2 regions of the Cytobacillus kochii genome follow, and region 2 is predicted to be linked to the other one. Evidence: a T-box and tRNA genes for the amino acid it is inferred to sense, from the RefSeq annotation. Region 2 holds a T-box; the other holds one or more tRNA genes.
The links. The T-box of region 2 lies ahead of ileS (isoleucine--tRNA ligase). A T-box ahead of a tRNA ligase gene usually reads a tRNA of that ligase, here a tRNA-Ile.
Positions count from the first base shown of each region.

Region 1: it encodes a tRNA-Ile, which carries the amino acid that the T-box ahead of ileS (isoleucine--tRNA ligase) is inferred to sense. The anticodon was not compared.

Region 1 covers NZ_CP085254.1:8,809-13,024, forward strand. The annotation lists rRNA gene LG276_RS00040 (16S ribosomal RNA) at 439-1,987, shown strand; tRNA gene LG276_RS00045 (tRNA-Ile) at 2,087-2,163, shown strand; tRNA gene LG276_RS00050 (tRNA-Ala) at 2,179-2,254, shown strand; rRNA gene LG276_RS00055 (23S ribosomal RNA) at 2,405-4,216, shown strand, end outside.
Region 2 covers NZ_CP085254.1:1,854,950-1,859,165, forward strand. The annotation lists gene LG276_RS09825 (cell division protein SepF) at 1-417, shown strand, start outside; gene LG276_RS09830 (YggT family protein) at 425-691, shown strand; gene LG276_RS09835 (RNA-binding protein) at 855-1,631, shown strand; gene LG276_RS09840 (DivIVA domain-containing protein) at 1,776-2,291, shown strand; T-box leader at 2,366-2,616, shown strand; gene ileS (isoleucine--tRNA ligase) at 2,714-4,216, shown strand, end outside.

The sequences.
Region 1 (4,216 bases), 1.8 Mb from region 2:
CAAAATTGGATTGTGTTCGGCTTTTTTATTAGGATGAGATCATTTTAATGACTACCTTTAGCACACTACTACAGACTATACTAATAGGGTTTTATAGATTCTTTTAGGAGTATCAATGGAGGTATTTTTTGGTGTTAACTATGAATGAAATGGTCAATAAATTATTTTATAAAAATAATTGTTGAATAATGCTTGCAAATAGTGGTTACTGCTGATATACTTATTCAAGTCAGCAAGAGGACGACATGAAAGATTGATTGACATCAAAAAAAGATGTTGACTCAGATGACACGATATGTTATATTAATAAAGTCGCTTCTGAAGCGAACGAGATTGTTCTTTGAAAACTGAACGAACGTAAAACGTCAAGCGTAATTCTAAAAAAGCTGATTTATCAGCAACAAAGCACCATAGGTGCAAATGAGCTAATCAAACACTTTATTGGAGAGTTTGATCCTGGCTCAGGACGAACGCTGGCGGCGTGCCTAATACATGCAAGTCGAGCGAATCTGAGGGAGCTTGCTCCCAAAGATTAGCGGCGGACGGGTGAGTAACACGTGGGCAACCTGCCTGTAAGACTGGGATAACTCCGGGAAACCGGGGCTAATACCGGATAATATCTATTTATACATATAATTAGATTGAAAGATGGTTCTGCTATCACTTACAGATGGGCCCGCGGCGCATTAGCTAGTTGGTGAGGTAACGGCTCACCAAGGCGACGATGCGTAGCCGACCTGAGAGGGTGATCGGCCACACTGGGACTGAGACACGGCCCAGACTCCTACGGGAGGCAGCAGTAGGGAATCTTCCGCAATGGACGAAAGTCTGACGGAGCAACGCCGCGTGAGTGATGAAGGTTTTCGGATCGTAAAACTCTGTTGTTAGGGAAGAACAAGTACCGGAGTAACTGCCGGTACCTTGACGGTACCTAACCAGAAAGCCACGGCTAACTACGTGCCAGCAGCCGCGGTAATACGTAGGTGGCAAGCGTTGTCCGGAATTATTGGGCGTAAAGCGCGCGCAGGCGGTTCCTTAAGTCTGATGTGAAAGCCCACGGCTCAACCGTGGAGGGTCATTGGAAACTGGGGAACTTGAGTGCAGAAGAGGAAAGTGGAATTCCAAGTGTAGCGGTGAAATGCGTAGAGATTTGGAGGAACACCAGTGGCGAAGGCGACTTTCTGGTCTGTAACTGACGCTGAGGCGCGAAAGCGTGGGGAGCAAACAGGATTAGATACCCTGGTAGTCCACGCCGTAAACGATGAGTGCTAAGTGTTAGAGGGTTTCCGCCCTTTAGTGCTGCAGCAAACGCATTAAGCACTCCGCCTGGGGAGTACGACCGCAAGGTTGAAACTCAAAGGAATTGACGGGGGCCCGCACAAGCGGTGGAGCATGTGGTTTAATTCGAAGCAACGCGAAGAACCTTACCAGGTCTTGACATCCTCTGACAATCCTAGAGATAGGACTTTCCCCTTCGGGGGACAGAGTGACAGGTGGTGCATGGTTGTCGTCAGCTCGTGTCGTGAGATGTTGGGTTAAGTCCCGCAACGAGCGCAACCCTTGATCTTAGTTGCCAGCATTCAGTTGGGCACTCTAAGGTGACTGCCGGTGACAAACCGGAGGAAGGTGGGGATGACGTCAAATCATCATGCCCCTTATGACCTGGGCTACACACGTGCTACAATGGATGGTACAAAGGGCTGCAAGACCGCGAGGTTTAGCCAATCCCATAAAACCATTCTCAGTTCGGATTGTAGGCTGCAACTCGCCTACATGAAGCCGGAATCGCTAGTAATCGCGGATCAGCATGCCGCGGTGAATACGTTCCCGGGCCTTGTACACACCGCCCGTCACACCACGAGAGTTTGTAACACCCGAAGTCGGTGGGGTAACCTTTTGGAGCCAGCCGCCTAAGGTGGGACAGATGATTGGGGTGAAGTCGTAACAAGGTAGCCGTATCGGAAGGTGCGGCTGGATCACCTCCTTTCTAAGGAATATACGGAATTAACTTGATGTTAGACTGTTCGTTCAGTTTTGAGAGTGCAATCTCTTTGATATGATTAAATACTTTACCGTGAAGTTATGTGGGCCTATAGCTCAGCTGGTTAGAGCGCACGCCTGATAAGCGTGAGGTCGATGGTTCGAGTCCATTTAGGCCCACCATTTTAACTTTAATACGGGGCCTTAGCTCAGCTGGGAGAGCGCCTGCTTTGCACGCAGGAGGTCAGCGGTTCGATCCCGCTAGGCTCCACCAACAAATCGTTCTTTGAAAACTAGATAATGTAATGAAGAAGATTACCGAGTAATCGCCACCTTAGTTATTTTCTCTCTATATAATAGAGTAGAGATACTAAACTTTTTTAAAAACACAACCGTGAGGGAAGCGAAAGCAACCCAAACATATGGTTAAGTTAATAAGGGCGCACGGTGAATGCCTTGGCACTAGGAGCCGATGAAGGACGGGACTAACACCGATATGCTTCGGGGAGCTGTAAGTAAGCTTTGATCCGGAGATTTCCGAATGGGGAAACCCCCTATCCGTTATGGGATAGGATCCATACCTGAATACATAGGGTATGGAAGGCAGACCCGGGGAACTGAAACATCTAAGTACCCGGAGGAAGAGAAAGCAAACGCGATTCCCTGAGTAGCGGCGAGCGAAACGGGATTAGCCCAAACCAAGAGGCTTGCCTCTTGGGGTTGTAGGACATTCTATACGGAGTTACAAAGGAACGAGATAGACGAAGAGGTCTGGAAAGGCCCGCCATAGGAGGTAAAAGCCCTGTAGTTGAAACTTCGTTCCCTCCAGAGTGGATCCTGAGTACGGCGGGACACGAGAAATCCCGTCGGAAGCAGGGAGGACCATCTCCCAAGGCTAAATACTCCCTAGTGACCGATAGTGAACCAGTACCGTGAGGGAAAGGTGAAAAGCACCCCGGAAGGGGAGTGAAAGAGATCCTGAAACCGTGTGCCTACAAGTAGTTAGAGCCCGTTAATGGGTGATAGCGTGCCTTTTGTAGAATGAACCGGCGAGTTACGATTACATGCGAGGTTAAGTTGGACAGACGGAGCCGTAGCGAAAGCGAGTCTGAATAGGGCGAATGAGTATGTGGTCGTAGACCCGAAACCAGGTGATCTACCCATGTCCAGGGTGAAGTCCAGGTAACACTGGATGGAGGCCCGAACCCACGTACGTTGAAAAGTGCGGGGATGAGGTGTGGGTAGCGGAGAAATTCCAATCGAACTTGGAGATAGCTGGTTCTCTCCGAAATAGCTTTAGGGCTAGCCTCATGCGTAAGAATCTTGGAGGTAGAGCACTGTTTGGACTAGGGGCCCTCATCGGGTTACCGAATTCAGACAAACTCCGAATGCCAAAGATTTATCCATGGGAGTCAGACTGCGAGTGATAAGATCCGTAGTCAAGAGGGAAACAGCCCAGACCACCAGCTAAGGTCCCAAAGTATACGTTAAGTGGAAAAGGATGTGGAGTTGCTTAGACAACCAGGATGTTGGCTTAGAAGCAGCCACCATTTAAAGAGTGCGTAATAGCTCACTGGTCGAGTGACTCCGCGCCGAAAATGTACCGGGGCTAAACGTATCACCGAAGCTGTGGATTGAACATCGTTGATGTTCAGTGGTAGGAGAGCGTTCTAAGGGCGTTGAAGCTAGACCGTAAGGACTGGTGGAGCGCTTAGAAGTGAGAATGCCGGTATGAGTAGCGAAAGATGGGTGAGAATCCCATCCACCGAATGCCTAAGGTTTCCTGAGGAAGGCTCGTCCGCTCAGGGTTAGTCGGGACCTAAGCCGAGGCTGAAAAGCGTAGGCGATGGACAACAGGTTGATATTCCTGTACCACCGTATTCTGTTTGAGTGATGGGGGGACGCAGGAGGATAGGGTAAGCGCACGATTGGATGTGCGTCTAAGCAGTTAGAGGGACCATGAGGCAAATCCCATGGTCATATACCTTGAGCTGTGATAGCGAGGGAAATTTAGTACCGAAGTTCTTGATTCCACACTGCCAAGAAAAGCCTCTAGCGAGGAATAAGGTGCCCGTACCGCAAACCGACACAGGTAGGCGAGGAGAGAATCCTAAGGTGAGCGAGAGAACTCTCGTTAAGGAACTCGGCAAAATGACCCCGTAACTTCGGGAGAAGGGGTGCTCATTAGGGTGTTAAAGCCTTGATGAGCCGCAGTGAATAGGCCCAGGCGACTGTT
Region 2 (4,216 bases):
GATTACGCTAACAGTAGGGATCGTAAAGAAGAGCAAGAAACAACCTCTGTGCGGGCTTCTCAAAGGCAGCATGCTGCAACAAAACAAAATGTCGTAAGTTTACAATCCGTCCAAGGACAAGGCGGTCAGCAAAAATCATCAAAAGTTGTCCTTGTGGAGCCGCGCGTCTATGCTGAAGCTCAAGAAATTGCTGATCAATTGAAGAATAGAAAAGCTGTTGTGGTTAATCTTCAAAGAATTGATAAAAGCCAGGCAAAGCGCATTGTTGATTTTTTAAGTGGAACTGTGTATGCCATTGGTGGAGATATACAAAAAATTGGAATGGACATCTTTTTATGTACACCTGAAAATGTCGAAGTATCTGGTAATATTTCACAAATAATTCAGGAACAGGAAGAAGAAAACTCGAGGTGGTAAATTAAATATGGCAACTTTATTTTCGATTATTATAACAGCCGTGGAGATTTATTCATGGGCATTGATTATATACATACTCATGTCATGGTTTCCGAATGCAAGAGAATCTAGTATTGGGCAAATTTTAACAAAAATTTGTGAACCCTTTCTTGAACCATTTAGACGTGTCATTCCGCCAATTGGTGGGATGTTAGATATTTCGCCGATTGTAGCCATATTAGTATTAAATTTAGCTACATCCGGAATTAGACAAATATTTTTTTGGATGATGTAGAAAATACGAGCTAATGCTTAGCTCGTATTTTGTTTTTTCAATGACTATTCATCGGGATTCTAAGACAATTGTAAAACAAATAAAAAATAAATGTTATACTATTATACAATTGTTAAACATAGTTAGGCTTTTCTTGCCTAACCAGTTTTAAAGGAGTAAGCAAATGTCAAATCTATATCAACATTTTCGTACGGAAGAGAGAGAGTTTATTGATCAAGTGTTAAGTTGGCGACAAACGGTTGAACAAACGTATGCGCCTAAGCTTACAGATTTTCTCGATCCAAGGGAACAAGATATTTTACACACCATCATTGGTTCTCAAAGTGATGTGCGCGTACAATTTGACGGTGGACATAGAAACGCTGAAAGAAAACGCGCGCTTATTTTTCCAGATTATTTTATACCGGAAATGGACGATTTTCGCTTAGAATTATACCAAGTAAATTATCCGCATAAATTCGTATTAATCGAGCATCCTCAAGTACTTGGAAGCCTGATGTCACTCGGATTGAAAAGAAGTAAATTTGGAGATATTTTGTTTGAAGGTCATACGATACAAGTAATTGTCTCTAAGGAAGTATCCTCTTATATTTCTATGCAATTAGAATCTGTTGGGAAAGCTTCTGTTCAACTTGAAGAAAAGCCATTTGCATCTGTTATCGATGCAAAAGAGCAGTGGCAAGAAAAAGTTTTTACAATGTCATCCTTAAGACTTGATACGCTGATTGCATCGATTTATAATTTTTCTAGACAAAAGGCGCAACAACTCATTTCTGCAAAAAAAGTAAAAGTAAATTGGGCAATGAAAGAAAATGTAGCATTCGATTGCCGTGAGAGTGATACAATTTCAGTAAGAGGCTATGGGCGCTGTAAGGTTATTGCGATTGAGGGAAAAACGAAGAAAGAAAAATGGAAAGTAGTTGTCGGTATACAAAAATAATCTTTTTTAGCTATAATGATTATAGTGTGTTACCGATATAAAATTGAAAGTGTATCGAATTTTATGCAGGAATCTGCAAGAAACTGTCGAATTACATGTTAACAAATGTACATAATTTGACCAACTGATCTAGGAGGTGGCCTTATGCCATTAACACCATTAGATATTCATAACAAAGAGTTCAGCAAAGGTTTTCGTGGATATGATGAAGATGAAGTAAATGAGTTTTTAGATCAAGTGATTAAAGACTATGAAATCATTATTCGTGAGAAGAAGGAATTAGAAGAGCGTTTAAACGACTTAAATGAAAGAGTCGGACATTTTAATACGATCGAAGAGACGTTAAATAAGTCGATTGTTGTTGCGCAAGAAGCTGGGGAAGAAGTGAAGCGAAACGCACAGAAAGAGGCAAAGTTAATTATTCGGGAAGCGGAGAAAAACGCCGATAGGATTGTGAATGAATCATTATCTAAAGCAAGGAAGATTGCGCTAGATATAGAAGATTTGAAAAAGCAATCGAAAGTATTTAGAAATCGTTTTAAAATGTTAATTGAAGCCCAATTAGATATGCTGCAGAATGATGACTGGGACCACTTAATGGAGTATGAGCTAGATACAACAGAATTAAAGTCTACAAAAGAAGAAGAATCTAGAGTATAAGATACTTTTATCTTTTAAGATAAACGACGACTTGACGAAGTTGTATCCTATCGCATATAATCTAGAAAAAACATGATAAAACGATGACAGGGATAGTAGCATTCTATCTTACTTAAAAGAGTGGATTTCCACTTCAGCGATTCAGGGTAGGTGAAAGCCTGATATTAAGAAGAAGAATTTGAACATCACCCTTGAGTTCCTTACTTGAGCTAAAAAGTTAGAGTAAGGCGTAGACGTTCACGTTACGAATTGATTTTTGAGCGGATAGGAATTTCTCTATCTACAAGGGTGGTACCGCGGGAATATATAACCTCTCGTCCCTTTTTTGGGATGAGGGGTTTTTTGTGTTTTTTCCGCGTACCTTATGTATGAACGCTACTTTGGTCATAATGTTATGTAGTATGTTGAGGAGGAAATGAGCTATGGATTACAAAGATACTTTATTAATGCCTAAAACAGATTTCCCAATGAGAGGAAATTTGCCAAAAAGAGAACCTGAAATGCAAACAGAATGGAATGAACAAGATATTTATGCAAAAGTGCTTGAGCGCACAAAAAATCAACCTTTGTTTGTTCTGCATGACGGACCTCCTTATGCGAATGGCGATCTTCATATCGGACATGCATTAAATAAAATTTTAAAAGACTTTATCAACCGCTATAAATCAATGAGTGGTTACCATGCACCATATGTTCCTGGTTGGGATACGCATGGATTACCCATTGAACAAGCATTAACGAATAAAGGTGTAAAACGTAAAGAAATGACGGTAGCAGAATTCCGTAAGCTTTGTGAAGAATATGCGTACGGTCAAATCGAAAATCAACGTGAACAATTCATGCGATTAGGTGTTCGTGGAGATTGGGAAAATCCCTATATTACATTAAAACCTGCCTATGAGGCCCAACAAATTAAAGTTTTTGGTGAGATGGCGAAGAAAGGTTATATCTATAAAGGGAAGAAACCTGTTTACTGGTCACCATCATCTGAGTCTGCATTAGCTGAAGCTGAGATTGAATATAAAGATAAGCAATCCGCTTCCATTTATGTAGGATTCAAAGTGAAAGATGGCAAAGATGTTTTAACTGATGACGTACGTATTATTATTTGGACAACCACTCCTTGGACAATGCCAGCTAACTTAGGTATTTCTGTCCACCCGAAACTAAAATATGTTGTCGTTGAAGTGGATAACGAAAAATATTTAGTAGCTGAAGACCTGCTAGCGACAGTGTCAGAAGAGATTGGCTGGGAAAATCCTAAGGTCGTTCAAACCATTCAAGGTAGTGACTTAGAATATGTGACTGCTGAACATCCATTATATGGCCGTGATTCACTTGTTATGCTTGGTGACCATGTAACTACAGACGCTGGTACTGGTTGTGTTCATACGGCTCCAGGACATGGTGAAGACGACTTTTACATCGGAAGTAAATATGGCTTAGATGTATTATGTCCAGTAGATGATAAAGGTGTAATGACAGAAGAAGCACCTGGCTTTGAAGGTCTTTTCTATGATAAGGCGAATAAACCAATCACTGAAAAATTAGAAGAAGTCGGCGCGTTATTGAAGCTTTCTTTTATCAAGCATTCTTATCCACATGATTGGCGTACAAAAAAACCAGTTATTTTCCGTGCAACGGCTCAATGGTTTGCTTCAATTAAAGATTTTAGACAGGAATTATTGCAAGCAATTAATGATACAACATTTACACCAGCATGGGGCGAAACAAGGCTTTATAATATGGTTCGTGATCGTGGCGATTGGTGTATTTCTAGACAGCGCGCATGGGGTGTGCCAATTCCTGTCTTCTATGCAGAAAATGGAGAAGAGATTATTACAGACGAAACCATTAATCATGTATCCAACCTATTTAGAGAGCACGGTTCTAATGTGTGGTTTGAAAAAGAGGCAAAGGAATTA